3 regions of the Streptomyces sp. NPDC088252 genome follow, and region 2 is predicted to be linked to each of the others. Evidence: riboswitches for the same ligand, from Rfam matches in the RefSeq annotation. Region 2 holds a riboswitch; each other region holds the start of a gene.
The links. A riboswitch is a leader RNA that binds a small molecule or an ion and turns the genes downstream of it on or off. The one in region 2 is predicted to bind cobalamin.
Positions count from the first base shown of each region.

Region 1: another riboswitch for cobalamin. It lies ahead of metE (5-methyltetrahydropteroyltriglutamate--homocysteine S-methyltransferase); the one in region 2 lies ahead of ACIOHC_RS03300 (prenyltransferase/squalene oxidase repeat-containing protein).
Region 3: another riboswitch for cobalamin. It lies ahead of ACIOHC_RS41770 (HoxN/HupN/NixA family nickel/cobalt transporter); the one in region 2 lies ahead of ACIOHC_RS03300 (prenyltransferase/squalene oxidase repeat-containing protein).

Region 1 is NZ_JBIURS010000037.1:2,169-12,457, reverse strand. Features, by position in the region: gene ACIOHC_RS40060 (JmjC domain-containing protein) at 1-214, opposite strand, end outside; gene ACIOHC_RS40055 (hypothetical protein) at 307-498, opposite strand; partial or broken gene ACIOHC_RS40050 (IS5/IS1182 family transposase) at 672-800, opposite strand; gene ACIOHC_RS40045 (hypothetical protein) at 907-1,584, shown strand; partial or broken gene ACIOHC_RS40040 (transposase) at 1,989-2,273, opposite strand; cobalamin riboswitch at 2,504-2,720, shown strand; gene metE (5-methyltetrahydropteroyltriglutamate--homocysteine S-methyltransferase) at 2,883-5,201, shown strand; partial or broken gene ACIOHC_RS40030 (helix-turn-helix domain-containing protein) at 5,469-5,717, shown strand; gene ACIOHC_RS40025 (transposase) at 5,816-6,571, shown strand; gene ACIOHC_RS40020 (hypothetical protein) at 6,833-7,360, shown strand; partial or broken gene ACIOHC_RS40015 (DNRLRE domain-containing protein) at 7,624-9,393, shown strand; gene ACIOHC_RS40010 (amidase domain-containing protein) at 9,370-10,289, shown strand, end outside.
Region 2 is NZ_JBIURS010000001.1:740,721-751,009, forward strand. Features, by position in the region: gene ACIOHC_RS03265 (alpha/beta hydrolase) at 1-579, shown strand, start outside; gene ACIOHC_RS03270 (hypothetical protein) at 658-1,269, opposite strand; partial or broken gene ACIOHC_RS03275 (transglycosylase SLT domain-containing protein) at 1,530-1,790, opposite strand; gene ACIOHC_RS03280 (ECF transporter S component) at 2,132-2,983, opposite strand; gene ACIOHC_RS03285 (ATP-binding cassette domain-containing protein) at 2,980-4,701, opposite strand; gene ACIOHC_RS03290 (energy-coupling factor transporter transmembrane component T) at 4,698-5,873, opposite strand; gene ACIOHC_RS03295 (SCO2322 family protein) at 5,870-6,553, opposite strand; gene ACIOHC_RS03300 (prenyltransferase/squalene oxidase repeat-containing protein) at 6,550-7,824, opposite strand; cobalamin riboswitch at 7,932-8,067, opposite strand; gene ACIOHC_RS03305 (MBL fold metallo-hydrolase) at 8,253-9,308, opposite strand; gene ACIOHC_RS03310 (lipocalin-like domain-containing protein) at 9,704-10,129, opposite strand.
Region 3 is NZ_JBIURS010000044.1:26,149-36,437, forward strand. Features, by position in the region: gene kdpB (potassium-transporting ATPase subunit KdpB) at 1-797, shown strand, start outside; gene kdpC (potassium-transporting ATPase subunit KdpC) at 833-1,462, shown strand; gene ACIOHC_RS41740 (APC family permease) at 1,715-3,529, shown strand; gene ACIOHC_RS41745 (hypothetical protein) at 3,519-3,797, opposite strand; gene ACIOHC_RS41750 (hypothetical protein) at 4,160-4,627, shown strand; gene ACIOHC_RS41755 (PLP-dependent cysteine synthase family protein) at 4,743-5,882, shown strand; gene ACIOHC_RS41760 (MFS transporter) at 5,879-7,162, shown strand; partial or broken gene ACIOHC_RS41765 (diaminopimelate decarboxylase) at 7,420-7,563, shown strand; cobalamin riboswitch at 8,178-8,382, shown strand; gene ACIOHC_RS41770 (HoxN/HupN/NixA family nickel/cobalt transporter) at 8,410-9,498, shown strand; partial or broken gene ACIOHC_RS41775 (ABC transporter ATP-binding protein) at 9,573-10,289, opposite strand, start outside.

The sequences.
Region 1 (10,289 bases), on a different contig from region 2:
TCGGACAGAAACGCTCGTCGGCGATGCTCCCCTGTGCGGTGTACAGGCCGACATACGGAACGCGCAGCAGCCCCGCGTCGAGGAGCGCGTCCACGTCCGAGAGTGTCAGCACCTCCAACGGCGGTTCCTGCGGCCGCAGAAGCACCGGTTCCTTCCGCCAATACGTACCCAGGAGCCGCTCCACGTTCGGTACACACCGTTCCAGCCAGTCCATTGTTCCGTCCCTCTCTGAGCGGACCCACCGGTGTGAGCACCGGCGGGTCCCGGACGCGCTTGCGCGCACTCGCGTGCGCGTCGGTCAGCCGATCACATGACGTCGGGGTAGCAATCCCCGCACCCGGCCTCGATCTTCTGGTCCGAGGTCGGGGACGCGGCGGCATCCCCGACAGACGGCACGAAGAACGCCCCTCCGGCAACGGCGAGCGCCGCCACACTCAGCGCGGCACGCTTGGAGATCTCCGCACGCTTCAACGGCTCTACAGCCTGGGAATACGACATGACCACTCCTTTCCCCGGCAGCGGTTTCCACCGCGCTCGGGTGTTCACTCGGCCCCGGTTCCGAGGCCGAGACAGATCTTGCGTCGGCCCACGTACGGAGGAGAAGCAGCGCTGACGTATTCCATACGCCACTTACGGATCTCTGATGCGCCCTCTCCCTCTCCTACGGTGTCCTATGTTGTGAGTTGCAGGAGTCGTCGTTTGTAGCAGCAAAGGGTGACGGCGAGTCCGAGGACGGCGAGGTAGTTGCGGGGGTGGCGTTCGTAGCGGTGGTTGAGTCTGCGGTAGCCGGTCAGCCAGGACGTTGGGTCGGCCGCGGCCGAGCAAACGAGGAGGGCGGACCCGTAGCACCACCGTCCAGCAACTTGCAAAGGGCGCCGAGCTGACCGAAGGCATGCACATCGGCCCGTGGAATACGACGCCGTGCCTGATCCTGTCCACAGAACTCAGGGGCAGGGCGGAATCGTGGTCAATGCCCTGCAGGCGCGAGGCGAATCCCTTCTCCCCCTCCGCACACCGGGTGCCCCGAGAAACGCCGATGTAGAGATCCGAGACAAGGCCGGCATCCCCTACCCCAACGCCATTCACATACCCGCCCACGACGGGAAACGAGCACGGACCGTCGACGGCTTCCAAGTAGCCGAGGCCGACCGCGGTTGGTTCGGTCAGCTCCTGGCCCGTACCGGAGCTGCCAACCTGACCGCTCTGGCCGGCGGAGGACCCCAAACCGCCCAGCACCTCACCACGCGCCAGGGACGACAGCACTACGACGTGCCCACCTTCGCCGCCACATCAAGCGTTGACGACGCAGACATCCAAGTCGGCGGCACGAAATTCGTCGGCACGGACCATGTCTTCCGTATGGGGTCCGTACGTATCGAGGCATTCTCCGGCATGGCCGAGCACCTTTACGAACTCATCAAGAAGGGCCGCGTGGAGGAATACCGCCAAGCCGCCTTCCAAAGCCGCTCGACCCCGCACAACACCCACGGAACCGGCAGCTGGAACGGGCCGATCTCCTTTCACGCCGACGGCACCGTCATGGCCCTGAGCGTCCTCCCCATCCGCAGGCGGCACCCTCGCTGAACGCACCGCACCGTCGTCACCGCCTGCCCCGCAGCAGAAGCGACGCGGACGACCCGGAGCCCGACAAAACCGCATCGCTCTGCCCCACAGCCGGGCCCGCCACCATGCCAAGGGCCCCGCCGGATGCTTGGGTCCGGCGGGGCCCTCGCATCTCACACGCGACTCACCAACTGCAGAGACGCGCCTGGACCAAAATGAGCTGACCTGGTCTTATGCGCCTCACATGGGCCACCTGGACCGCACAAGACGCGATCTACAACCTGTGCCATGTGGTACCGAGATAGGGGCCCAGGACCAGGACCGGTGCGTCTTCTGGCCCGTCAAAGCGGTATTGGAGGGTGTTCGGCAGTGTCTCGCTCACCTGCCTCACGCTCTCATATCTCACAACAGCCCCTATGACGGGGTCACGATCGCATGGCCCTGACCAGGTGGAACACCTCGCGGGCAGCGTAACGCTTGAGGCACCGGACGATTTCGCGCCGGGTCTTGCCCCCCTTGAGTCGGCGTTCGCAGTACTCCTGGGTGCGCGGGTCACAGCGCAGGCGGGTCTGCACGATCCGGTGCAGGGCGGCGTTGGCCTGCCGGTCGCCGCCGCGGTTGAGGCGACGGTACTGCCTCGCGTCTGAGGAACGCTCGACGGGGCTGACCCCGCACAGTGCGGCAAACGACGCTTCACTGGCCAGACGCTCCGAAGGGGCTGCTCGGCCGTAAGAGCGCCAGGGGTTCCACACCTACGACCGGGGCTGAGGGGCCCAGGGTCCACCGCCGGGCTGATGGGGCCTGCGGTGCTGTGGAGCGGGGCGTGCGGCGGACGGTGGTCTGCCGCACGCCCCTTCAGCATGCCTGGCCGGACCGATCCCGTGTCTCACGTCACGTTCCGGAATGTGAACAGCGGTGCCCCGGGGGTAGCCCACCCTCTAGTCTGGCCGGTGCAGCTGGTTCGCCCTGTCCGCCAGGCAGGCGCGTCGTAAGAGGGAACCCGGTGGGAATCCGGGACTGCCCCGCAGCGGTGAGCGGGAACGACCGCCGTCATACGCACTGGATCCGGTCGGATCTGGGAAGCGACGGCCACTAGGAATCTGCCCCGGCAGATGTGCCCGCGAGTCCGAAGACCTGCCCGTTGCCCGCACGCGACCGATCGCGTGCGGATATCCCGGTGACCTCGTGGGCGGGTCGGCGTACATACCAGACGGAAGACCGCGCCCATGGCGTGCGTAAGATCCGTCCGGTTCGTCATCCCTTCGCGTCCGTGTCCCGTCTCCGGGATCTCAAGGAGTCATCTCGCGAAGGAGATTTCCGTGACAGCGAAGTCCGCAGCCGCGGCAGCACGCGCCACCGTGTACGGCTACCCCCGCCAGGGCCCGAACCGGGAGCTGAAGAAGGCCATCGAGGGTAACTGGAAGGGCCGGGTCACAGCCGACGCCCTCCGCGAAACGGCGGCCGACCTGCGCCGGTCCAACTGGCGACAACTGGCGGATGCCGGTGTCCACGAGGTGCCCACCGGCGACTTCTCCTACTACGACCACGTCCTGGACACCAGTGTCATGGTCGGCGCCGTCCCCCAGCGCCATCGTGAGGCCGTCACCGCCGACGCACTCGACGGCTATTTCGCAATGGCCCGCGGCACCCAGGACGTGGCGCCGCTGGAGATGACCAAGTGGTTCGACACCAACTACCACTACCTCGTCCCCGAGCTCGGCCCGGATACCGTCTTCACCGCCGACTCCGCCAAGCAGGTCACCGAGCTCAAGGAAGCCCTCGCGCTCGGACACACCGCCCGGCCTGTGCTGGTCGGCCCTGTCACTTACCTCCTGCTCGCCAAACCCGCCCCCGGGGTGGCGGCCGACTTCGAACCGCTCACCCTGCTGGACCGACTGCTGCCGGTCTACGCAGAGGTACTCGCCGATCTGCGTGCCGCCGGCGCGCAGTGGGTCCAGCTCGACGAGCCCGCGCTGGTCCAGGACCGCTCCCCGGCCGAGCTGAACGCCGCCGCCCGCACCTACCGTGAACTCGGTCTCCTGACCGACCGGCCCAAGCTGCTCGTGGCCTCTTACTTCGGCCGGCTCGGCGAGGCGCTCCCCGTGCTGGCGAAGGCCCCGGTCGAGGGCCTCGCACTGGACTTCACCGATGCTGCCGCCGCCAACCTCGAAGACCTTGCCGCTGCCGGCGGGCTGCCCGGCAAACGGCTCGTCGCGGGCGTCGTCAACGGCCGCAACATCTGGATCAACGATTACGAGAAGTCCCTCTCGACCCTCGCCACCCTCCTCGGCCTCGCCGACCGGGTCGACGTGGCCGCGTCCTGCTCCCTGCTGCACGTCCCCCTCGATAAGGCACCCGAACGGGACATCAACCCGCAGATCCTTCGCTGGCTCGCCTTCGCCCGGCAGAAGACCGCCGAAATCGTCACCCTGGCCACGGCACTGGCCCAGGGCACCGGCTCCGTCACCGCGGAGATCGCCACCAACCGGGCCGACCTCGTCTCACGCGCGAACTCCCCCATCACCCACGACCCCGCCGTACGGGCCAGGACCGCCGCCGTCACCGACGCCGACGGCCGTCGCTCCCACCCGTACACCGAGCGCGCCGCCACCCAACGTGCCCACCTCAAACTGCCGCTGCTGCCTACGACCACCATCGGCTCGTTCCCGCAGACCGATGAGCTGCGCACGGCCCGCGCCGACCTGCGCGCGGGCCGGATCGACACGGCCGGTTACGAAGGCCGGATCAAAGCCGAAATCGGCGAGGTCATCTCCTTCCAGGAGAATGCCGGCATCGACGTCCTGGTGCACGGCGAACCCGAACGCAACGACATGGTCCAGTACTTCGCCGAACAGCTCACCGGCTACCTCGCCACCCAGCACGGCTGGGTCCAGTCCTACGGCACCCGCTACGTCCGCCCGCCGATCCTGGCCGGCGACATCTCCCGCCCCGAACCGATGACAGTGCGCTGGACCTCATACGCCCAGTCGCTCACCGACCGTCCGGTCAAGGGCATGCTGACCGGTCCCGTCACCATGCTGGCCTGGTCCTTCGTCCGCGACGACCAACCGCTCGGCCACACCGCCCGGCAGGTCGCCCTCGCCCTGCGCGACGAGGTCGACGACCTGGAAACCGGCGGCACATCGGTCATCCAGGTCGACGAACCCGCCCTGCGCGAGACCCTGCCCCTGCGCGCGGCGGACCACGCCACGTACCTGGCCTGGGCCACCGAGTCGTTCCGCCTCACCACCAGCGGCGTGCGTCCGGACACCCAGATCCACACCCACATGTGCTACGCCGAGTTCGGCGACATCGTCCAGGCCATCGACGACCTCGACGCCGACGTCATCAGCCTGGAGGCCGCCCGCTCCCACATGCAGGTCGCCCGCGAACTCGCCGCACACGGCTACCCGCGCGAAGCGGGCCCCGGCGTGTACGACATCCACTCCCCGCGCGTCCCCGATGCCGACGAGGCCGCCGCCCTGCTCCGCAAGGGACTCAAGGCCATTCCCGCCGAACGGCTGTGGGTCAACCCCGACTGCGGCCTGAAGACCCGCGGCTGGCCCGAGACCAAGGCGTCCCTGGAGAACCTGGTCACCGCAGCCCGCACGGTCCGCAGTGAGCTGCCCACGCCCTGACCGAGAAGTTCCCAAAGGGCCGGGGCGCGTTCCAGCGCCCCGGCCCCGGCTGACGAACAGGCGCGTCTCCAGGAGACCCTGGAGGGACTCCCCGTCGACCTCACCACGCCCGACGTCACCCTGGCCGTCGAAATCGACCGCAACGAGACGTACCTGTCCTGGACGCGGCACCCCGGGCTGAGCGGGCTGCCCGTCGGGGTTCCCGTGCCCCTCGCCTCCGCCGTGCCCGTCGTGCTGACCGCCTCCGAGCACCACCGGCTGAAGAAGATGACCTACGGCCACAAGACCCCACATCAGGCCCGGCAGCGGGCAACCATCGTGCTACTGGCAGCCCGAGGGCATCCCAACGCCCGGATAGCCGCGCAGACGCGGCTGCACGTGGACACGGTGCGCACCTGGCGGGGCCGCTTCGCCGCTGGTGGCCTGCCCGCCCTGGCCGACCGTAAGCGGTCCGGCCGGCCAGTCTCTTTCAGTGCGCTGCAGGTTGCCGAGGTCAAGGAGCTGGCCTGTCAGTTACCCGCCGAGACCGGCGCGCCGCTGTCGCGCTGGTCGTGTCCGGAGCTGGCCCGGGAGGTGGTCGCCGGCTCAACGCCGGGTCGATCTCCAATTCCACCGTGCGGCGCTGGCTCAAACAGGACGCACTCAAGCCCTGGCAGTACCGGTCCTGGATCTCCGTGCGCGACCCCGCCTTCCGGCGCAAAGCCGCGCGCGTGCTGGACCTGTACGCCCGCACCTTCGACGGCATCCCGCTGGGCGAGAACGACTACGTGATCTCCGCGGACGAGAAGACTTCAATCCAGGCGTGCTGCCGCTGCCACCCGACCCTGGCACCCGGGCAGGCCCGAGCGATGCGCGTCAACCACGAATACGACCGCGGCGGCGCATTGGCCTACCTGGCCGCCTACGACCTCCACCGCGCCCGTGCCTTTGGCCGCTGCGAACCCAAGACCGGCATCAGGCCCTTCATGAACCTGGTCACCCATGTCATGACCACCGAGCCCTACGCCAGTGCCAGACGCGTCTTCTGGATCGTCGACGACGGCTCCTCCCACCGCGGGCAGAAGGCCGCCAACCGCTCGACCAGTGCATTCCCGAACGCGCTCATGGTCCACACCCCCGTCCACGCCTCCTGGCTCAACCAGGTGGAGATCTACTTCTCCGTCGTGCAGCGCAAGGTCGTCTCGCCCAACGACTTCACCGACCTGGCCCAGGTCAGGGACCGGCTCCGAGCATTCGAAGACCGCTACAACGCCACAGCACAGCCATTCCAGTGGAGGTTCACCACCTCCGACTTGGACGACCTGATGGCCAGGCTCGACCGACACACCGCCGATCACCAGGAAGAATCCTCCGCGCAGCCAACTACATGATCAACCCCCGAAGGACTTCCGACGTTGACCACTTAGGGGCGTGCTCGACCTCGGGCCCGACCAGCTGTGAGCTGCTGTGATGTGATCGTCCTGCGGTGTCTTTCAGCGTCCGTCACCGTCCGTCTGCGTTGTCACGCAGTTAGCCCTGGGTATTCAGCGGAATTGGGCGATCTGACGACCCGATAGCAGAAAGGTGCCGCTGACCTGCAAGGATGCGAGTGTCTAGGTCGTATCCGCTGCAGAAGTTAGGGCACCTTTCTGGTGAGCGAGCGTACAGGGTGGGACCGTCGGCTGTCGGTAGTGGCTGACGGGAAGAGGCTGATTGGGCATGCCGGGGCGGTACTGCTGCGTCGGCGTGCGGACCGGACAGGGCTGACGGACGCGCTGGCGAGGGTGCCGCCGTCCAGCACGGTGGTCGGCTGGCGGTGCCGGGCGGCAGTGCTGGTTCAACTGGCGGTCGCGATCGTGCTCGGGGCCGAGAACCTGTCGGAGGCCGAGCAACTCCAGTTACATCACCGGCCGCTGTTCGGGTTCGCGGCCTCGGATACCACAGCCCCGCCCTGCCGACCCTGGCTTGACTGCCCGCTCCCAGCCCCGACGAGGCAGGGAAAGGAGTACGACCGGACGACCTCCCGGGAGCCGTGGAACCCCGGTGCAGCCGCAGCGACACGCGAATGCCCCGTCCGACGCGGGACAAACAGGGTGAACCAGCAGCCCGGTCAAACCATCACGGTCGCTGACGAATCGAGGTTAGAGGGTTACAGCACAGATCTGGTTGCCTGTCTGTGACAGGTTGCGTCTGGAAACACCCCAACCCTCCTGTCGCGTGCGGTAGATCACCGTGCATATCGGTAACTGGTGCCTGCTTTTGCACAGTTGCCCCGAACTCGGGCTTTCCTCCTTCGATATGTTCACGACTTCACCACCACTTGGTGTAGTCGTAAATAATGGGAGGGGAAATCGTGACCGATCCTTTGTCCGTGCCGCGGCGCGGGCAGGTGCGGCCCGGAGGAAGAACCCTGCGCTGGGTAGCGGGAACTCTCAGCCTGGCGGTGTCCGCCGCTCTGCTCAACGGCGTGAGCTCCGCGGCTGAAGCGCCGGACCATCCTGCGGCTGAGAACGAAGCTCCGGTGACGCAGGCGGCGGACCTCGCTTCCGCGCGTGCTGCTGCGCGTCTGTCGGGAAAGCGAGTGGAGGCCCTGTCGGAGCGCACGGAGGCGTCTACGACGTGGGTGAACAAGGACGGGTCGCTGACAACTGAGGTTTCTGCGGGTCCTGTTCGGTTCTATGACCAGGATGCCGGCTCGTGGCGCGGCATCGATGTGAATCTGGCCCGCGGTTCCGATGGTTCCGTTGAGGCCAAGGCGCACCCCCACGGTCTGAAGCTTTCAGGGGGAACCGGCCGTCCGGCTGCGTCGCTCGAGGCGGCGCAGCAGGCCGCGGCCACGGACCTGGTGACGCTGGGCGAGGGTGATCAGCGGATCACCCTGCAGTGGAAGGGCGGGCTGCCTGCGCCGAGACTGGACGGGGCCCGTGCCGAGTATGTGAACGCGGTACCGGGCGCGGACGTGGTGGTCGAGGCGACACGTTCCGGATTCGAGCAGTTCGTCGAGATCAAGCAGCGTCCCGAGGCCGACGACTACAGCTACACGCTGCCGTTGAAGGCCAAGGGCCTGAAGGCGAAACAACTTGCCGATGGCAGTGTGCTGTTCACCGACAACCAGAACAAGAAGCGGGCCGTCATGCCGGCCCCAGTGATGTGGGATGCCACCGTCGACCAGCGGTCGGGTGAACACACGCGCAAGTCCAAGATCGGCCTGACGGTGGTACAGAAGGGCTCGTCCGTCGACCTGGTGGTCACCCCCGACGTCGAGTTCCTCGCCGACCCGGACACCCGGTACCCGGTCACCATCGACCCATCCACGTCGGCGCTGTCCAACGTCTTCGCCACCTATGTGCAGCAGGGGGTGTCGGTCGACCAGTCGACCGACACCGAGCTGGACTTCGGTAACCCGGGCACGAAGAACGCGGACGGTACCCCGCGCACCGCGCAGACCTTCATCTCCTGGAACACCACACCGTTTCAGGACGCACTGGTCCTGAACGCGAAGCTGTCCTTGTACAACTTCCACTCGGGCAACACCGACTGCAAGGCGTACCCCTGGGATGTGTGGACCTCCGGAGCCGCTTCCACCTCCAGCCGGTGGGCCAACCGCCCGGCGATGACGGTGAAGAAGGCCACCTCCACCGAGACGCGCGGCAATTCGGCGTGTACGAGCACCCAGCCCCAGGGCTGGATCAACGCCGATGTGACCACGCTGGCGCAGGAATGGGCGTCGGCCAAGGCCACCCGCGGCCACATGGGCATCAGGGCCTCCGACGAGTCGGTGGTGGCGCAGTGGAAGCGCGTCAACTCCGCCAACGCGGCCTCGAACCCGCCGAAGCTGGTGGTCAACTACAACTACCGGCCGCGCACGGGCACCAAGCAGCAGGCGGGCCCGCCATACACGCAGGACAAGACGGGCACCTGGCGCGTCGACACGACGACCCCCACCTTGAGGGACACGTTCGTTGATCCGGACGGTGACAAGGTCAACGGCACATTCCAGATCTTCGATGACGCAACCAACAAGCAGGTCGGCGAAGTCCTGGTCTCCCCGTTCGTGGCCAGCGGAACGCCAGCAGAGGTCAAGGTGCCGGCCGGGCAGCTCCAGCACGGGCGCACCTACCGGTTCCGGACGAATCCCTACGACGGTACGCACTACAACCTGGAATGGTCGCCGTGGGCAAAATTCAGTGTGAGTCCTCTGCCTGGTACCCCGCAGGATCTGCAGACCGGCGCCGAGCAGACACTGACCCCGATCCTGTCGGCCGTGGTCACCGATCCCGCCCAGGGAAGGGTGAGCAGTGAGTTCACGCTGAAGGATGCTGCGGGGGCTCCGCTTCCGGGGCTCACCCTGAATCCGGTGTGGACGGACAGCGGGTACCGGTCCGCCGTGCAGATCCCCGACGGGGTACTCACCGACGGTGCCACGTACTACTGGAACGTCCGAGCCTGCACCTCGGTCGGCTGCTCACCATGGTCGGCGCTGCAGAAGCTCACCGTGCGGGTGCGGCCCCTGCCCGTCCCCGAGTCCAAGACCCTGACCCTCACCGATGGCGGGCTGGCTGCCTCATCCACTGCGACGGGCTGCGACGACGCGTGCCCTGCCACCCCTGATGGGAAGATCCTCGCTGGACGGGCCGACGGGCATGACTGGGCCACGTGGATCAAGGCGGACCTGTCGCCCCTGCCCCGCGGGTCCTTTGTGACCGGGGCCAAGCTGTCCCTCACACGCGCCGACTGCACCACCGGGTGCACGGCCCAGAAGTTCGACCTGTTCCAGCTCGCCACCGCGTGGTCTCCGTCGCAGAGCGGGAAGGAATTGCTCGCCGCCGCAAGTGAGGAGAGCTACAGCTCCGGTGAGGAACTCACCGCCACCGAACTGGGCCCCCTGGTGCAGTCATGGACCGAACTGGAGGACAACACCGGTTTGCTGCTACGAGCAGTAGGCGAAGCACCGGGTGCGGCTTACTACTCGGCCTCGGCCGGCGACGCGACGAAGCGGCCGCAGCTCACCATCGAGTACGTCCTGCCGTCCGCTCCGGGACCGGTCGAGGACATCGCTGTCAGCGCCGGCGACAAGGGACTGCTTGCTCGGTGGAACCCGCCGCTCAG
Region 2 (10,289 bases):
GGCGCCGACCGGCACTTCAGGCTCCGTGCCCTCGCCCCCGTCTCGGGGCCGTACGACATCGAGCACGCCGAGACGCCCGCCCTGTTCGACGGCCGGGTCAACGACATCAGCGGCATCTTCTACATGACGTACTTCCTCACCGCGCAGAACAGGCTCCACCCGCTCTACAAGGACCCGTCCGAAGCGTTCCGGGAGCCGTACGCGGGAATCGTCGACGACCTGTTCGACACCAACCACGTCGAGGAGCAGATCATCCCGGCGCTGCCCGGCACTCTGAAGGAACTGCTCACCGAAGACTACTACCGGCAGGTCCAGCACCCCACCGGTGCCCTGCTGGCCGCGGTGCGCGCCCAGGACGGCAACTGCGCCTGGAAGCCGGACGTGCCCGTGCGCCTGTACTCCTCGTCGGGCGACACCGATGTGCCGATCGCCAACGCCCGCAACTGCGCGGCCGATCTGGCGGAGCACGGTGTCAAGGCCCGGGTGGTCGACCAGGGGACGACCGGCCACAACGCCACGTACATGAAGTCGGGTCCCCAGATCGTGCGCTGGTTCGACACGGTCGCCGCGCGGCACTGAACCCGGTACCGGCGGGGCGGAGCCGGCCGGGGTCCCGGCCGGCTCCACGCCGTGGGGGCGGCGGGCAAAGACGTCCGCTCAGTACGGCACGTGGGTGGGGAAGGTGGCCGTGGGGCTGAACAGTGTCGCGTACCCGTCCTCGTGGCGGCGGTGCCGCCCGGACCGGCTCACCTCGGCGACCGGGGCCGCGAGCGTGAGCAGCCCGTCGTTGGCGAGTTCCTGTACGCGCATCAGCAGCGCCCTCACCTCCAGGCCGAGTTCGGCGGCGACCGTCTGCAGGTCGAGGCCGGACTCCCAGCTCCACAGCAGCACGGAGTCCATGCTGGGCGACCAGAACACCGTGTTCTCCACCTCGACGGGCGCTGCCGCGGCGGGGGCGGAGGCGGGAGGTGCCATGTCCGGCGGCGGAACGACCATCTCCTCGCGCGGGTGCGGCAAGGGGATCTCGGGTACGGCGGGGGGTTCTTCCGTCGGCTCCGGCGCCGCCTGCGGGGGTCGCCTCAGGAGTTCCTCGGCGAGGGAGCGCGCGTCGGTGCGGCCCACCGTGCGACGTGCTAATCGCACCTCGCGTTCGTTGAGGCCCATCAAGTCCGCGATCGAGCCGTCGTCGCCGACCGTGACGGCGAATGCCGCGAGTGTCCTGCTGCGCTCGGCCTGCGCCTCGTCCAGCAACGCCTGTGCCTGACGCATGCGTTCGTCGCTGGCACAGAAAGCTTCCGCCAGGACGGTGTTCCGATCCCAGAATTCACGAGGTTCCACGTAGGTGACAACGCTCCGGCGGCCGTTGGGAACGGACGGCCGAGCAAAATGCGCCTAGATGGACCAACGAGTAATTAATCTCGCCAAGTTATATGAACTTGAACATTTGTCAAGTCTTGAAGGCTTTTTGCGGCGTGGCGAAGGCCCCGACCGGTGGTCGGGGCCTTCGGGCGGGCCCGGGAGCCGCCGGCTCAGTACCAGTGGTTGGCCTGCCAGAACGACCAGGCGGCGCACGGGCTGCCGTAGCGGGACTTCATGCAGTCCATGCCCCACTTGATCCGGGTCGTGGGGTTGGTCCTCCAGTCGGCGCCCGCGGAGGCCGTCTTCGAACCGGGAAGGGCCTGAACGAGGCCGTACGCGCCGGACGAGGCGTTGGTCGCACCGGGGGCCCAGCCGCTCTCGCGCTGGACGATGTCGCTGAAGCACTGGAACTGCGCGGCGTCGCCGATCAACGTCACGGGCGAACGACACCGGAGTCCTGTCGTCGGGTACGGGGGAGTCGCGGACCGGTCCGGATCGTGCGGTCGTGCGGTGGACCGGTCTTCGTCGAACCGCGGTCCGTTCGGGAGGGGCCCGGCGGTGCTCGGCGACGTGATCCAGTGTCAGCGGCGGTTTTCGGCCGCGGCAACGACCTCTGGTACGAACCCGTCTCGCACCCGGGGCCGAAGGGCCCGCACCGTCCGGGCCGCCCCGAAGGGCTCCTGAGCAGGTCGGAGCGGATGCGGGACGGTGTCCACCGCGGCGGCGCGGCCACGACCCGGCATCGTGGAGGACCGACGCCCTGTGGGAGCCCTCACTCACCGGAGGCGTCGAATGTGACCCGGGCCTCGAATGCGGCCCGGCGCGTGGCCCGGCGCAGCGCCTTCAGCAGCGTCGGGCCGATGGTGAGGGTCAGCACCACGGTGAGTACGGCCCGGCCCAGGTCCCAGCCGAGCGAGGTCGCCGTGCAGTACGCGAGGAAGCGGACCAGGTTCTGCGCCAACGGGTCACCCGCGTGGAACGAGATCCCCGAACCGAGACCGGGCACGATCGTCCAGCCGTACAGGTTCATCACCGTGCCGTACGCGAACGCCGCCACGAACCCGTACACCGCGAGCATCAGCGGCTCGGCCCGCCCGCGCAGCCGGTCCGGCCCCGGCAGCAGGCCCGCGCCCATCGTGAACCAGCCCATCGACAGCATCTGGAACGGCATCCACGGCCCCACTCCACCGGTGAGCAGCGCGGACGCGAACATCGTCACCGAGCCGAGCACGAAGCCGAAGCCGGGCCCGAGCACCCGGCCGCTCAGCACCATCAGGAAGAACATCGGCTCCAGCCCCGCCGTGCCCGCGCCCAGCGGACGCAGCGCGGCGCCGACCGCCGCCAGCACCCCCAGCATCGCCACCGCCTTCGCGTCGAGACCGGAGTCCGCGATCATCGCGACGACCACGCCGACCAGCAGCGGCAGCAGCGCGGCGAACAGCCACGGCGCGTCCTGGGAGTGCGCCAGACCGGAGCCCGCGCCGGCCAGCAGCGGCCAGCCGAACGCGACCACGCCGATCGCGCTGATGAGGACGAGCGCGGCGATCGCGCGCGGCCCCAGACGTATCGGCCGTACCGGGCGCCGGTCCGTGGCGCGGCCCTTCCCACCGGTCTTTCCGCTCATGCCCCGGCTCCCAGCGCGCGACGCACCTGTGTCACGGTCAGCCACTCCTGCGGGGCGAGGATCTTCGCGGTCTGCGGGGCGAACGCCGGGGAGGAGACCACCACCTGCCGGGTCTCCCCGTCCGCGACGATCTCCCCGTCGGCGAGTATCACCACGCGGTGCGCCAGCTCGGCGGCGAGCTCCACATCGTGCGTGGCCAGGACGATCGCGTGGCCCTCGGCCGCGAGCGCGCGCAGAACCGTGACCAGCCGGGCCTTCGCCGCGTAGTCCAGGCCACGGGTCGGCTCGTCCAGGAGCAGCAGTGGAGGCCTCGCGGTGAGCACGACGGCCAGGGCGAGCGCGAGCCGCTGGCCCTCGGAGAGATCACGTGGGTGGGTGTCGTCCGGCACACCGGGCAGCAGCTCGGAGACCAGCGCCCGGCAGCTGCCCGCCGCGGCGCCCGCGTCGGCGTCGGCCGCGGCGCACTCGGCGGCGACCGTGTCCGCGTACAGCAGATCGCGTGGCTCCTGCGGTACGAGCCCGACCCGGCGCACCATCTCGCGCGGCTGCGTGCGGTGCGGGGTCCGGCCGCCGACGAGGACGGTGCCGGTGGTGGGCTCGACCATGCCCACGAGCGTGGCCAGCAGGGTGGATTTGCCCGCACCGTTGCGGCCCATCAGGGCGACCGTCTCGCCGGGGGCGACGGTGAGCGTCACCCCGCGCAGCGCCTCGACGCGCCCACGCCGTACGCCGAGCCGCTCGACCCGGGCCGGGGTGTGGCCCGCGGGACCGGGAGCGGTGGTGGTCCGGGCGCCGCGGCCCAGCAGCCGGGCCAGGGCGCCGCGCCGCGCCGGTGCCGGGACGGCGGGCAACGGGGCCACCACGGCCCCGGTTGGTTTGGACGGCGCGGCGGGCGGCCGTGCCGACGCCAGCCGCTCGCGCAGACCGGCCGCGCGGCGCCGGGCATCGCGGACCGAGAGCGGCAGCGGTTCCCAGCCCGCCAGCCGGCCCAGCGCGACGACCGGCGGGTGGACCGGGGAGACGGCCATGACGTCCGCGGGCGCGCCCATGACCGGTGCCGCGCCCGGTGACGGCAGCAGGACGACCCGGTCCGCGTACTGCACCACCCGCTCCAGCCGGTGCTCCGCCATCAGGACCGTCGTACCGAGGTCGTGCACCAGCCGCTGGAGCACGGCGAGGACCTCCTCGGCCGCCGCCGGGTCCAGGGCGGACGTCGGCTCGTCGAGGACCAGGACCTTCGGGTGCGGGGTGAGCACCGAGCCGATCGCGACCCGCTGCTGCTGGCCGCCGGAGAGCGTGGCGATCGGCCGGTCGCGCAGCCCGGCCAGACCCAGCAGGTCGAGGGTCTCCTCGACCCGCCGCCGCATCACGCCGGGGGCCAGGCCCAGCGACTCCATCCCGTACGCCAGCTCGTCCTCGACCGTGTCGGTGACGAAGTGGGAGAGCGGGTCCTGACCCACCGTGCCGACCAGATCGGCGAGTTCGCGCGGCTTGTGGGTACGGGTGTCGCGCCCGTCGACCGTGACCCGGCCGCTCAGCGTGCCGCCGGTGAAGTGCGGCACCAGACCGGAGACGGCACCCAGCAGCGTCGACTTGCCGACCCCGGACGGGCCGACGATCAGCACCAACTCGCCCTCCGGAACGGTCAGATCGACCCCGGACAGGGTGGGGCGCCCGGTGCCCTCGTAGCGCACCGAGACATGCTCGAACCGGATCACTGGCTCTCCTTGGAACGCGGGGCGCCCAGCGGGGGTGGCACGGGCGCCACCACCGCGGGCAACAGCCCGATCAGCACCGCGGCCGCGGGCCACAGCGGAAGCACCGGCGCGGCCAGCGGTACGACGCCAGGCCGCAGTGCCTCCGCGTCGACACCGCCCGCCCAGACCATTGCCACGGCCACGGCGACCCCCGAACCCGCCACCAGCCAGGCACGCCCACCCCACCGGTCGGGCCGGTAGCGGGTACGGACCGAGCGGGCCCCGCCGAGCCGCAGCCCGGCCATCGCGGCGACCAGCCCGGCGATCAGCAGCGGCAGTCCGTACACCGCGCCCTGCGCGGCCAGCAACCCGTACGTGCCCGCGCACACCCCCAGCAGTCCGCCGAGCGTGAGGACGTTCGTGGTGTGCCGGACGGCGGGCGGGACCTGGGCCGTGCGCCCGTATCCGCGCGCGTCCATCGAGGCCGCCACCGCGACCGAGCGCTCCAACGCACCCTCCAGGACCGGCAGTCCGATCTGGAGCACCGCCTTGACGCCGCCGGTCGGACGGCCCCGCAGCCGCCGTGCGGTGCGCAGCCGCACCACATCGGCGACCATGTTCGGCGCGAACGTCATGGCGACGACGACGGCGACCCCCGCCTCGTACAGCGCACCCGGCAGCGACTTCAGCAGCCGGGCCGGGTTGGCGAGCGAGTTCGCCGCACCGAGACAGATCAGCAGGGTCGCCAGCTTCGCCCCGTCGTACAGCGCGAAGACCAGTTGCTCGGCGGTGACCCGGCCACCGATCCTGACGCCCTTCGCCCAGTCGGGCAGCGGCACCTCGGGGAGCGTGAACACCGGATGCGTCCCGGGGACCGGCGAACCGAGAAGGACCGAGAAGACCAGCCGCACACCGACGACGAACAGCCCGATCCTGATGAACGCCCCGTACGAACGGGCCCACGGCGCGTCCGTGCGGCGCGCCGCGACCACATAGCCGGCGACCCCCACCAGCAGCCCGAGCAGCAGCGGATTGGTGGTCCGGGACGCGGCGGTGGCGAGACCGAGCGCCCACAGCCACCAGGCCCCGGCGGGCAGGGCGTTGCTCCGGGTCGCCCCGGGGGCGCGCAGCGGCCGGCGCGGCCGGACGGTGCCGGTGGCGCCGGTCACCGGGCCGCTGGTCGGGGCGGTCATCCGCGGCGGCGGCGGGCCTGCACGACTGCGGCGATGCCGAGGAGGAGAACGGCGCCGACGCCGACGAGCACCCCGGCGGACGGCCCGCCGGAGCCGCCCGAACCGGTGGAGGCGGCGGCGGGGGCGGAGGCGCCCGGGGACGCAGTCGCGGAAGGCGTCGCGTGCCCGTCGCCCGAGACCTGTTCGCCGCAGCCCGAGCCCGGATAGCCGGAGATGGCACAGAGCAGCGCGTCGCTGCTGTAACGCAGCGGTTTGGCCACCGAGGCGAGCGCCTCGGCGGCGCTCGCGTCGGGGGCGACCCGCGCGCAGGCGGTACGCGGCGCGGGCGGCGTCTCGCCGGCCGGGGCGTCCGCCGCCGTGCCCGGGTCGATGACCAGCGCGACCCGCTTGGTGCCGTCCTGGGCCGGGGTGTCCGCGCAGATCTTCGCGAAGTCGGGGGAGCGGCGCGGCTTCGCCGAGTCCTGGGAGTCCTCGCTGACCGAGAACCGGAAGCCCTGCACCGTGCCGTCGTCCGGCCGGACGAGGGACGGGCCCTGGGTGGCGTACGTCCAGCCGGTGCCGGAACCCTCCCAGAACGACCAGTACCGGTACCCGGCCGCCTGGGCCGTCCCGGCGCCGAGCACGGCCAGGACGGCAGCCAGGGCCACCAGCAGCGCGGTGGCCCTTCCCGCCCGCCTCACAGCTGCCGGTTCTTGCGCCGGCCGCTGATCAGGAAGGCCGCGGCCGCGGCGACGACGAGGCCGATGCCGATGAACCACCACACGCCACCGATCACGTCGTCGCCGCTGTGCACCTGGTCCTTCTCCGTGGCCTCGTAGCCGGTGTCGGCGGACGGGTCGGGCGTCGTGACGGCCGCGGGTGCGGGACCGGTCGCGTTCAGCCGGTCGACCAGGTTGACGCCGTTGAAGTCGCGGGCGTCGGAGCCGGTCGCGTGCGCGGCCAGGACCAGCTGGGCGTAGGCGGCGGGACCGTTCTGCTCGGCCCAGGGGCCGGCGTTCTTCTTCAGCCAGGCCAGGGCCTTGGCGGCCTTGTCCTGGTGGCCCGCGGCGGACAGGGCGACGACCGCGTCCGCGGTGTTGCCGAAGTCGGGCTGCGGGGTGGTGTCGGCGGCACCGGGCATCGGGGCCAGGTCGAGGTGGCCGCTCGTGGCGAGGGCGTTGGCGAGGTAGTGGGCGCCGTTCTGGGCGGCCTGCTCGGGCGTGAGACCGGTCCCCGGGCGGCAGCTGGTCCCCTTGGCCGCGGCGTTGTTCCCGACGGCCAGGGCCTTGCCCATCGTGCCGAGCACGGCGGCGGCGGTGGCGTCCGCGTTGGCGGCGAGCTTGCCGGCCTTGTCGGGCTGGTAGGCGAAGGCGCCGCCGTCCTTGCCGCCGCACGGGATCGCGAGCGCGAGCAGCGGGGAGTAGGGGGTCTTGCCGTCCGGGGTGGTGATGTCCGCGAGCCGCTGGCCCTGCCGGGCGAGGGCGCCGATCACCAGCGAGGTGGAGTTGGCGTCGCTGGGCGCGCCGGCGGTGTAGCCCCAGCCGCCGTCCTCGTTCTGTACGGACTTCAGCCAGCGGACCGAGTTGTTGACGGTGTCCCGGTGCCCGCCCACCTCGACGAACGCCTGGACGGCGGCCGCGGTGGCATTGGTGTCCAGCACCGTCTTCCCGGTGCAGGGCCGGGAGACGTCGGGCCGGTACGCGGCGTAGGCGCCGTTGCCGCACTGCTGGGCGATCAGCCAGTCCACCGACTCCTTGGCGGGCGTGACGCCCTCCAGCCGCTGGGCGAGGAAGGCCAGCGACTGCCGCCAGACACCGTCGTAGGTCGGGTCCTTCGTGCCGTACAGCCCGGACGGCAGGGCGACGGACGGCGAGGGGGAAGGGGACGGCGCCGCCACCGCGACCGGGGCAGCGGCCGCACAGAGCACGGTGGCGATGGCGGCGAGCGTTGCCGCGCTGCGGCGTACGGTCATGGCGGGCGGGGCCTCTCCTGCGGGGAACCGGGCACAGGCACGCTCAGGCACCAGGCTCCGGCTCCGTATACCTCGACGGTGCCGACCACCGGGGTTCCGGAGGTCGCGAGCCGGTCACGACCGCGGACAGGGCATTCCGACTCACCGTCTGCGACGACGGTTCACGGCTGCGTGGTCAGCGCCGGATTCGCACCGGCTTCCCCCTGAACGGGCATGATGACGACCCGCACACTCTACCGGGCGGGGTCGGACGGGTTCCGGGGCCGTCCGGGGGCTCGTCTTCCACGGAACGGGCGACGGCCCGGCGCGGCCCCGGGAGCCCGACGGGCGACGCCTTCACCGCGCTCGCCGGAAGTCCGGCCCGTGCCGGTGCCCGGGTGTCCGGAAGAGGGTGAACGAGCTCCCTGCCCGACGGCCCGCCGCGCCCTTCACACCGCGATGTACGTCACCGGCTCGCTCCCCGCCACCGCCTCCGCGCGCCCCAGCCTGACCAGACGTCGCAGATGCGCCTCGGCCTCGGAGACGGCGATGTTCCGCGAACCGTGCGAGATCTGCTCCCACGGCCGGTTCCACTCCATCCGCTCGGCCAGCTCCCACGGCGTGAGCGGGGTGGCCAGCAGCTTGAGCAGTCCGGTCAGCCGTTCCTCGTGATGGTCCAGGAGTTCCCGTACGCGCCCCGCGGCGTCCGTGAACGCGTACTGGTGGGCGGGCAGCACCTCCGCCACGCCGAGCCGGCCGATGTGCTCCAGCGAGCCGAGGTAGTCACCGACGGGGTCTCCCCCGGCGGAGGGGGCGGTGCCCGGCGCGGCGTCCGGGTCCTCGTACAGCCCGATGTGCGGGCTGATCCCCGGCAGCAGATGGTCCCCCGAGAACAGCCGCCCCCGGCCCGGCAGATTCCGCGGATGCTCCTCCTCCAGATGCAGACAGACATGACCGGGCGTGTGCCCCGGAGTCCAGATCGCCCGCAGTCGGCGGCCCGCCAGGCCGAGGAGCTCCCCCGGAGCGATCTCCCGGTCCGGGAGCGCGGACCGCAGCCCCGGCAGCGTGCGCATCCGGCCGCCCTCGACCGCGGCCCGCAGCGGCGCGAGATGCTCCTGGGGCGCACCGACCGCGGTGAGCTTCGTCAAGAGGTACGACAGCCAGGTGCCGGGCCGGGCCTCACGGGTGCGGCGCACGATCGCGGCGTCCGCCGCGTGCATGGCGATCCAGGCCCCGGACGCCTCGCGCACCTGGCCGGAGAGGCCGTGGTGGTCGGGGTGGTGATGGGTGACGACCACACCGTGGATGTCGCCGATGCCCGTACCGATGGCGTCGAGCCCGGCGGTGAGGGTGTCCCACGCCTCCGGATCGTCCCAGCCCGTGTCGATCAGGACCGGCCCGCGATCGGTGTCGAGGACATGGACGAGGGTGTGGCCGAGCGGATTGTCCGGGATGGGGACCTTGATGCTGTGCACGCCCCCGCCATGGTCGGTCACCTGCGTCATGGGCTCCCCATCTCTCGTCGAGGTCTGGTCGGCGCACCGGACGTATGGCGTGCGGCGCACCGCGCCCACTGTAACGAGAACTTGTTTCAGTAGTAGCCCCGGTCGACCATCTGTCGGTACGTCCATCTGCCGGGCGTGCCGGGGGAGTTCGGGGTGCACGCGATCGCGGGACGGTCGCCTACCGCGCGAGGGACGGCCGCCCCGGTGGCTACCGGGCGCGGGCCGCCCCGTGCCCGCGCCCGTGGCCCGCGTGGGCCGGGGCGCCGCGTGGGCCTGACGCCGCGCGGGCCGCGGTTCACGCGTCGGCGCGGGGCGGTCCGTACGCTCGGAGCCCCGCGCCGGGCGGTGGATCCGGGTCACCGGCCGGGCGGCCGGTGACCCGGATCACTCGTCGCTCATGCGGCGTCCGTGGCCGGACGGTGCCAGACGAGTCGCGGGGTGCGCGCGCCGTCGCCGGTTCCCTCGGTCGGGGGGAGCAGGGTTAATCGGTCCCCCTCCACCCGCCACCGCCGCTCCTGACTGGTGCCGACCCACGGGCGCAGGGACGCCACGTGCAGATGGTGGACGACCAGGTCGCCCGTCACCTCGTAGGTGCCCGCGTATCCCAGGTACGGAGAAGTCCTGAACAGGGTCGCGGTGTCGACCGGTCCGGCCGCCCCCTCCTCCGGGGAGGACTCGGCGTCCGGGTTCAGCATGCTCACCGACATGTGGCCGTCGGCGGTGTAGGTGATCAGTCCTGTCGGACTCTGCCCGAGGGGGTGTTCGAGGGTGTCGCCGGAGGCGTCCATGATGGCGACGGTGCTCAGCAGCCAGGCACCCACGAGGGGGTGTTCGGAGGTGCCTGGCCGGGGGGCGGATGGGTGATTCGGTTCGGTGCGGGATGGGGTGTGCACGTGTCTCCCTTCTGAGCTGGTGGAATTCGGAACTTCTGGAGCGGGTGCGTGGGGGACGGGGTCGTTCTCGTCCCTACCCGTGCGGCAC
Region 3 (10,289 bases), on a different contig from region 2:
GAGGCACCCCGTTGGTCGTCGGCGAGGTGTCCCGGACCGGTGATACGCGCACTGCCCGGGTCCTGGGCGTCATCCATCTCAAGGACGTCGTCAAGGCGGGCATGCGGGAGCGGTTCGACGAACTGCGCCGGATGGGCATCCGTACCGTCATGATCACCGGCGACAACCCGCTGACCGCGCGCGCCATCGCCGAGGAGGCGGGCGTGGACGATTTCCTCGCGGAGGCCACGCCCGAGGACAAGATGGCCCTCATCCGGCGTGAACAGGAGGGCGGCAAGCTGGTCGCGATGACGGGCGACGGTACGAACGACGCCCCCGCCCTCGCGCAGGCGGACGTCGGTGTGGCCATGAACACCGGCACCTCGGCCGCCAAGGAGGCCGGGAACATGGTGGACCTCGACTCCAACCCGACCAAGCTGATCGAGATCGTCGAGATCGGCAAGCAACTCCTCATCACGCGCGGCGCGCTGACGACGTTCTCGATCGCCAACGACGTGGCGAAGTACTTCGCGATCATTCCCGCGATGTTCGCGATGGTCTACCCGGGCCTGGACAAGCTGAACATCATGCGCCTGCACAGCCCGACCTCGGCGATCGCCTCGGCGATCGTCTTCAACGCGCTGATCATCATCGCCCTGATCCCGCTCGCGCTGCGTGGCGTGCGCTACCGGCCGTCCTCCGCCGCCGAACTGCTCGGCCGCAACATCTGGATGTACGGACTCGGCGGGCTGGTACTGCCCTTCCTGGGCATCAAGCTGCTCGACCTCTGCATCCAGTTCATCCCCGGCCTGCGCTGACAGACGGTCCGACGAGAGAAGACGGCGATCCCACCGTGCGCACCCACCTTCCCCCCGTACTCCAGCACCATCTGGTGGCCCTGCGGATGCTGCTGGCGTTCACCGTGATCACCGGCATCGCCTATCCCCTGCTCGTCACCGGCATCGCCCAGGCCGGCCTCTCCCACCGGGCCAACGGCTCGATGCTGACGACGAACGGCAGGCCGGTGGCCTCCAGCCTGATCGGCCAGGACTTCGCCCTGCCGAAGAAGAATCCCCACGACGCCCAGGAACCGCTGCGCCCCGACCCCGGGTGGTTCCAGCCCCGCCCGTCCGCCGGTGGCTACGACCCCACGAACTCCGGCGCCTCCAACCTCGGCCCGAACAGCACCGACCTGATCAGGAGCGTCGGGGAACGCCGTGCCGCCGTCGCCGCCTTCGACGGGGTCCCGCCCGAATCCGTCCCCGCGGACGCGGTCACCGCCGGCGGCTCCGGGCTCGACCCGGAGATCTCCCCGGCGTACGCCTACGAACAGGTCGACCGCGTCGCGAAGGCCCGCCACCTCGCCCCCGCCGAGGTCAGAACTCTGGTGTCCCGGCACGTCCGAGGACGTGTTCTGGGCTTCCTGGGTCAGGAACGCGTCAACGTCGTGGAGCTCAACCACGATCTGGCCGGGCTGGTGTGACCGGAAGGCGGGGCTCCTCGCCCGGCAGCCCGACACGGTCGAAGTCCCGGCCCGGACGGTCCCGGACAAGGGCGCCGTCCGCCTCCGGACGGGGCAGGTGCCCCATACGGGTGCCGAACCACCCCGGCCATGCGCCGACGGTTCTCCGAGGCACCTGGGCGAAGCCCGGCGCGTCCTTGAGGGCCCACACCGCGGTGGTCCGGTCACACTGTCCCTGGACAGCCCCCCGCACCCTGCACCGCGAGGTCACCCATGGCGTACGGTCTGGCCCGCCGCGAACTGCGGCCGAGAGTTCCGCTCCAGCACGGGGAGGGTGGCAAGTACCACTTGACCAGCCTGGAGGGGCTTGCCGCGCTGTCGTTGGACGCGCTGAGTTCGGTCGCGTACGGACCCGAGGCCATCGTGCTCGTCCTGATCGCCGCCGGGACCGGGGCGCTGACCGCCACGCTGCCGGTGACGCTGGTCATCGCCGCGCTGCTGGCGGTCCTGGTGATCTCGTACGGCCAGGTGATCGCCGTGCACCCCGACGGCGGTGGCGCCTACGCGGTGGCGAAGAAGGACCTCGGGCCGAGGACCAGTCTGCTCGCAGCGGCCAGCCTGGTCGTCGACTACGTGCTGACCGTGACGGTCAGCCTCGCCGCCGGCGCCGCCAGCCTCGCCTCCGCGTTCCCCGCTCTCGGCTCGCACCTGCTCGCCGTCTGTCTCATCGGACTCGTCCTGCTCACCGCTGTGAACCTGCGGGGAGTGGCCGACAGCGCCCGGGTGCTGATGCTGCCCACCGTGCTCTTCGTCGTGAGCATCTTCGGCATCATCGCCCTGGGGCTGCTGCGCGGCCATCCCGCAGCCGTCGTCGGAAGCGCTCAACCCGTCCACGTCACCGAGGCGTTGGGGCCTTTGCTGCTCCTGAAGGCGTTCTCCTCCGGTTGCTCCGCGCTGACCGGCGTGGAGGCGATCGCCAACGGAGTGCCCGTCTTCCGCGAGCCCCGTGTCAAGCGGGCGCAGCGCACCGAGCTGATGCTGGGCGCGCTGCTCGGGCTGATGCTGATCGGCCTGGCGGTGCTGATCCGCCGCGACCACGTGGCCCCACGCGGGGGTGTGACCGTCCTCGCCCAGCTGACCGCCGGCGCGTACGGAACGGGATGGCCCTACTACGCGACCAACCTCGTGGTGACCCTGGCCCTCGCCTTCGCGGCGAACACCAGCTTCGGCGGCCTGCCCGTCCTGATGAGCCTGCTGGCGCGCGACCACCGCCTGCCCCATCTGTTCGGGCTGCGCAGGGAACGTCCCGTCTACCGCTGGGGCGTGCTGGCGCTGGCACTGCTCGCGGCGCTGCTGCTGATCGCCGTGGACGGCGACACGCACCGGATGATCCCGCTGTTCGCGATCGGCGTGTTCACCGGCTTCACCATCAGCCAGATCGGGCTGGTACGGCACTGGGCGGGGCAACGGTCGCCGGGATGGCTGCGGCGCGCGGCGCTCAATGGCTCGGGCGCGGTACTGACCGCCGTGGCCGGAGCGGTCCTGTTGGCCACCAAGTTCCTCGAAGGAGCCTGGGTGGTGGTCGTCACCGTTCCCCTGCTGATGCTGCTGTTCGCCCGTGTCGAGCGTTACTACACGGCGGTCGGAAAGGAGCTCGGTCTCGGAGAGATCCCCCCGGCGCTGCGCCCCGCCGAGTCCCTGGTCATCGTTCCGGTCGGAGAAGTCAGCAAGCTCGCCCAGCACGCCCTGACGGCCGCCAGCGCCCTCGGACACGACGTCGTGGCGGTCGCCGTCCACTCGGACCCGGTCAAGGCTCAGGAACTGAGCGACAGGTGGGAACGCTGGAACCCGGGCGTGCGTCTGGACATCATCGACAGCCCGCAGCGCTCTCTGGTGCAGCCGATCGTCGAGTACGTCGAGCGGGCGGCGGAGGAAGGGCGGCAGATCGCCGTCCTCATCCCCGAGGTCGAGCCGCTCCACCGCCGCTACCAGATCCTGCAGAACCAGCGCGGCATCCTGCTGGCCGCCACGCTCATGGCCCATACCGATGTCGTCGTCTGCATGCTCCCGTACCGGCTCAGCCGGTGAACGCCGCATTCACGGCGGGCCTCATGACCGTGCGGCGCGCCGCGCATCGCAGCCGGACGCTCTGCGTGGCGGCGCATCGGTGGGTACGGCCCGTGTGGGTGAGGGAGGCGGAGCAGCGGTGCGGATGAAGTGCCGCGGTGGTGGCCGGGGCGAGAAGCCGGCCGGGCGGGGCGATCAGCGCCGCACCTATGCCTTGCAGTGCTCGTCCGGCCAGCTCTGTCCAGACCTGACCGGCGAGGCCCGCGGCCAGGGAGCCTGCGGCAAGCACGATCCAGCCGGCACTGAAGAATATACCCCGTAGGGGTATCAATGGCCGACCGCGTGGGCGAGCGCCCCGCTGTTCGCCGTCGAGGTGGTCGCACGCGGGGCTCCGTGGGTCGCCGCACGTCTGTGCGGACGGGTCGCGTCCAGTGGCGTCCCTCGCCCCCGCTCCGCAGGTGCGGGGGCGGATCCCTCCGTCGGTGTGCCGGTGAACTCCGCTGGCGACAAGGGGAGTTGGGGTGTGTCTCACCGCCTCGCCGGCCGAGTTCCGTAGCAGACGCGCGGGGCTCGTACGGTCGCGGCAAGGGATTTCACCCGTACGTCCGCATAAATGCGTATCACTCCACTTTTGACGATACGGTCGGCGACGTGCTGTCAGCTGTTGCCCCGGGGCCGGGAGTCCGCCGCCTCGTCATCACTCTTCTTCTGAGCCTGGCGACCGTCGCCGTGGCTCACGTGCTGATGTGTGGTGTGCAGGCGCAGGACGGGCACCATGTGACGCCGATCAGCGGCTCGTTGTCCGCGGTCGCCCCAGATGTGCGGGACATGGAGCACATGGGGGACACCCCGGAACCCGCCGGCTGCGACGCGTCCGGGGCCGGGCACCATCCGGCGGCTCCCGGCGGGTGCTGCGATTCGGCCGCGCTCCTGGGCGAGGTGTCGACGCGATCCGTACTCCCTCTCCTGGAGGCCCTGCTGCTCACCCTGGCCGCGTGGGGGCTCATGGAGTCGGGCCTTTCGGGTCTCGCGCACCGCCCCCGCGGTCTCGCAGCCGAGGGGGCGTCGCCCTTCACGGGATGCGCTCTGCTGCGCCTGGTCTGCGTCAGCCGTACGTGACACGGCTCCGTGCGCCCGGTCGCTCCGCCGATCGCCCGCACGAGCCGCGCCCTCTCCCGTACCGCTCTCACGCAACGGCCCCGTCCCGTCGTGGCCGTGGAAGGACCAGGTCGGCATGACCACTGCTCTGCGCAGCATTTCCCCCGACGACGTGCACGCCTTCGTGGCGGCACACGAACTCCCCGAACCTGCGGGCGCCCCCCGCCGTACCCCCGCCGGAATGGTGGGCAACACGCCGGTCCTCTGGGTCGGAAGCCCCTTCAGCCCCGTCGGCCGCGGCTTCTGGGCCAAGCTGGAGGGCGCCAATCCCGGCGGCATCAAGGACCGTCCGGCCCTCCACATGGTCGCGGCGGCCCGAGCCCGCGGAGAGCTCCGTCCCGACGCGCCCGTCATCGAGTCCACCAGCGGAACCCTCGGACTCGGTCTCGCGCTCGCGGGCATCACCTACGGCCATCCGGTCACGCTGGTCACCGACCCGGGCATGGAACCCCTCATGGTTCATCAGCTGCGGGCCCTCGGCGCTCGCGTGGAGGTCGTCGAGGAACCGAGCCCGGCCGGCGGCTGGCAGCAGGCGCGCAGGGACCGCGTCCGCTCCCTGCTCGCCGCGGCTCCCGGCTCCTGGTGCCCCGACCAGTACCACAACCCGGACAACCCGGCGGCGTACGCGAACCTCGCCCTCGAACTCGCCGTACAGCTCGGCCGGGTGGACGTGCTGGTGGCTGCCGTCGGGACGGGCGGACACTCCGCCGGGATCACCCGTGCGCTGCGCGCGATCTCACCGGGCGTGCGGCTGGTCGGTGTCGACTCGGTGCGCTCCGCCATCTTCGGCCAGCCCGCCGGAGACCGCCTGATGCGCGGCCTGGGCAGCAGCATCCATCCGTGCAACGTCGACCACGCCGCGTTCGACGAGGCCCACTGGGTCGCACCGGACGAGGCGGTCTGGGCGGCCCGGCGGCTGGCCAGAAACCACTACGCGAGTGGCGGCTGGAGCGTCGGCGCCGTCGCGCTGGTGGCCGACTGGCTCGCCCGCACCCATGCCCCGGGCACCCGTATCGCGGCGATCTTCCCCGACGGAGTCCATCGTTACTGGGACACGGTCTACAGCGACGACTACTGCCGTGCGCACGACCTCCTCTCACGCCCGCCCGCGGACGACCCCGACGAGATCGGCCATCCCGGTGAGCGCGCCGTGGAGCGCTGGACGCGTTGTGTGAACATCACCGCGCCGCACGTGGACGAGGTGGCCGCGCGATGAGGGGATTCGTCCGGCAGTTCCGCTCCTTCGACGGCCCCGTCCGGCTGCTGATGGTCCAGCAGTTCACCATCAACACGGCGTTCTACATGCTGATGCCGTACCTCGCGATCCACCTCTCGGGCGGCCTGGGCATGGCCGCCTGGGCGGTCGGACTGGTGCTCGGCGTAAGAAACTTCAGCCAACAGGGCATGTTCCTCATCGGTGGCACGCTCGCCGACCGGCTCGGTTGCAAGAACGTGATCATCACCGGATGCGTCCTGCGGACCGTCGGCTTCGGACTGCTCGGCCTCGTCGATTCGCTGCCCGCCCTGATCCTCGCGTCGGCGCTGACCGGCTTCGCGGGCGCGCTGTTCAACCCGGCCGTGCGGGCGCATCTCGCACGGGAGGCGGGGGAGCGCCGCGTGGAAGCGTTCGCACTGTTCAACGTCTTCTACCAGGTCGGCATGTTCGTCGGTCCCTTGATCGGTCTCTCCCTGATCGCGCTGAACTTCCGGATGGTGTGCGCGGTGGCGGCGCTCCTCTTCCTCGGGCTCACTCTCGTACAGATCAGGGCCCTGCCCGACCGAGGACGTCCGTCCGAAGCGGGCGAGGGGCGCCAGGGAGTGCTCGCCGACTGGCGCGCCGTGGCGTCCAACCGCCCCTTTCTGCTCTTCTCGGCGGCGATGATCGGCTCGTACGTCCTGTCCTTCCAGGTCTATCTGGCGCTGCCGCTCCAGGCGCAGCGGGTGGCTCCGGGGAGCGGGGACGGCGTCACCACCGCGCTCTTCGCCGTGTCCGCCGGTGTCGCCGCGGCCGGGCAACTGCGCATCACCGCCTGGGCGCGGGCGCGCTGGTCGCCCGGCCGGTCGGTCGTGTACGGCCTGGCGCTGATGGGCGGCGCCTTCGCACCGCTCGTGGTCGCCGGGGCGCCGCCCGGGGGAGCGGGACCGCTGATCCGGGCGGCGGCCCTGGTACCGCTGTTCCTCGCGGCCGCCCTGCTCGCCCTCGGTACCGCCCTGGTGTACCCGTTCGAGATGGACACCGTCGTCACGCTCTCCGGCGACCGGCTGGTCGCCACCCACTACGGTCTGTACAACACGATCTCGGGCGTCGGGATCACCGTCGGCAACCTCGCGACCGGAGCCGTGTGGGATGCATCCGTCGAGCAACCGCGTCTGCCCTGGCTGGTGTTGTGCGGCGTGGGCCTGCTGTGCGCCGCCGCGGTCGCCGCCTTGATGCGGACCGGGAGACTCGGTCCGTTCCGGGCCGGCCGGGCGAGGGAACCGGTTCCGCAGCGGTGAGGGGCGTGGGTGGCCACGGGGGGCTGCGCCGGACGATGCCCGCTGCGCAGGTGAGGAGCGCAGGGCGAGCCGGCGTCGTCAAGCCGACGTCAAAGGCCGGGTGTACGGGGCCAAGAGGCCGCTGACGGAGAGGCACGCCCCCGGGTGGGCGGACATGGCGTCACCGGTGCGTCCCGGTCCGTCGACGATCCGGGGCGCTGTGTCCGTCTCCAGGCGGAGGACCCGGCTCGCGAGCCGTCTCCTGCGTCGGCCTTCACGGGAGCGCCCGGCACGCCATCGCCCGGATACTCGACCAGCGGCGGTTCGAACCGGTCGGCCTGCAGTGCCGCATCGGCTCGCAGATCACCACCGTCAGGCCCTACCTGACCGCGCTGCGACGGATGGTCGGGCTGCCTGGGCGGCCTGTGCCCCGAGTTGAGAGGCGGTCTGCCCCGCCCAGAGCCTGCGGAAGTCACCGTCCCGCCACAGGCTCGGCAGGGCCGGCCGACCGGAGCGGGCCGCCTTCACCGCGGGCCTCCTGCCCGCGGACCGCCGGGCAGACCCGGCCTGCCGGGCGCCAAGGCCACGCGGAGCCCCGAAGGCCGAGCCGCGTCGAAGGCCCCATCGGAAGCGGGATCGAGTGTGTGCCGGACGGTGCGACGGTGTGCGGGCACGGCAGGAGAAGCGGACGGCACAGGGCCCCCTTGAGCTGCTGAGAACGGCGCCCGCCGCGCGACGCACGGCAGGTGCGCCGGCTCGGGCGAGGGAGGGTTCGCCGTGCCGCGGATCGAGGGCAGCACGCGATGACGGGCCGGTCGCGGCCTATGGGGTCAACGCGCGCTCGGGTGACCGGGCATCTCAGCTCCTCAAGGGTCTCCGGGTGCCGAAGGCTAACGGACGGCAGCCTCTCGGCGAAGGGAATTTCGCCGGGCATCGTGGAGGACGAGGACCACGGTCCGACGCCGTGCCGGAAGCCGGGGCCGTCATCGCTCCACCCGGCCCGCCCGCCCGCTTGTGGGCGCCGCTCACCACAACGCTAGAGTGTGTGCGCCGTGGTGTTCGGGAAGACCGGTGACAGACTCCGAGGAGTCTCAGGCCGGAGCGGCCCTCGCCACTGTGATCGGGGAGTATCCGTCCCAACGACTGCCACTGGCCGTAGAGCGCGGCTGGGAAGGCAGGGGCGGGCACGAGCGCGAGCGAACCCGTCAGCCAGGAGACCGGCCACGGCATCTCACGAAGTCATCCACGAGGTGCTGGAGCGTGACCGTATGACCCTGCCCGATTCCGCCGTGTTCACGTGGCGGCGCGAGGACACCGTTCGAACCGTGGGGCTGCTCGCGGTGATAGCCGCCCTGCACGTGGTGGCGTTCGGCGTGCTGTTCCTGCTCGTCCTGCCACAGCACTACGAGGTCGGTTCCAAGGCGTTCGGCATCGGGCTCGGGATCACCGCGTACACGCTCGGCATGCGGCACGCCTTCGACGCCGATCACATCGCCGCCATCGACAACACGACCCGCAAACTGATGGCCGACGGCAAGCGCCCCGTGTCGGTCGGCTTCTGGTTCGCGCTCGGACACTCCAGCGTGGTCATCGCCATGGCCGCGCTGGTCGCCGGGGGAGCACGGCTGGCGGGGGTGCTGATCAACGAGAACTCGGGCACACACCAGGTGTTGGGTGTGGTGGGTACGACCGTCTCCGGATCCTTCCTCTATCTCATCGCCGCGTTGAACCTGGTCGCACTCGTCGGCATTCTGCGCGTGTTCCGGGCGATGCGGGCGGGCCGGTTCGACGAGGCCGAACTGGAGCAGCACCTGGACTCGCGCGGGTTCATGAACCGGATCCTCGGCAGGTTCACCCGGTCCATCACCAGGCCGGGCCAGATGTATCCGCTCGGCTTCCTCTTCGGTCTCGGCTTCGACACCGCCACGGAGGTCACCCTGATGGTCATGGCGGGCAGTGGCGCCGCGGCGGGCCTGCCCTGGTACGCGATCCTGTGCCTGCCGCTGCTGTTCGCCGCCGGAATGAGTCTGTTCGACACGCTCGACGGGACGTTCATGAACTTCGCCTACCAGTGGGCCTTCTCCAACCCGGTGCGCAAGGTCTTCTACAACCTCGCCATCACCGGCCTGTCGATCGCCGTCGCCTTCCTCATCGGCACGATCGAGCTGGTCACCATATTCCACGACAAGCTCGGTCTGCGGGACCCGGTCACCGGCTGGATCTCCGGCCTGGACCTGGGCAATGTCGGCTACATCATCGTCGGACTCTTCGTGGTGGTGTGGGCGGCGGCCCTGGCCTACTGGAGGATCGCGAAGGTCGAGGAACGCTGGACGGGCCGCGCTCCCGACGGCGGCTGATGCCGTATCGCGCACCGCCGAGAGCCCCGCGCCGTCCGAGCCGCCCGGTCCGGCCCGCGGTGGGACGGGCACGCTCACATGGCCGACCGGTGATCGAAGGCGATCAGCGGATCACCGGTCAACGGATGCTCGACCACCGCCGCCCGCACGCCGAACACCTCCGCCAACAGAGCCGGAGTGAGCGCCTCCAGAGGAGTGCCGGACGCGACCAGCGCTCCTTCGTGCAGCACATGCAGGCGGTCGCAGACCGAGGCCGCCGCGTTCAGGTCGTGGAGCGAGACCAGTGTGGTGCGCCCCTGCGCCCGCAACAGTGACAGCAGCTCCACCTGGTGGCGCACATCGAGGTGATTGGTCGGCTCGTCCAGCACCAGGACATCGGGGTCCTGCGCGAAAGCCCTGGCCAGCAGGGCCCGTTGGCGTTTGCCACCCGACAAGACAACGCGGAGAAGCGGCGATTCCCGTACCCCGCGAGACCGACCTGCCCCAGGGCCCGGGTGACGACGGCCCGGTCCGTCCCGTCCTCACCTCCGAAGGCCCGCTTGTACGGGGTGCGGCCCATCACCACGATCTCGTGGACGGTCAGATCGAAGTCCCCACCGCGCTCCTGCGGCAGAGCGGCGACATGCCTGGCCGCCTCGGCGGGCGGAAGCGCCTCGATGTCCGTACCGTTCAGGAGCACCCGGCCCGCGGCCGGGCGCAGATGCCGGTAGACGGTACGCAGCACGGTCGACTTGCCGCCGCCGTTGGGGCCGACCAGCCCGGTGATCTCGCCCGAGGACGCGATGAGATGC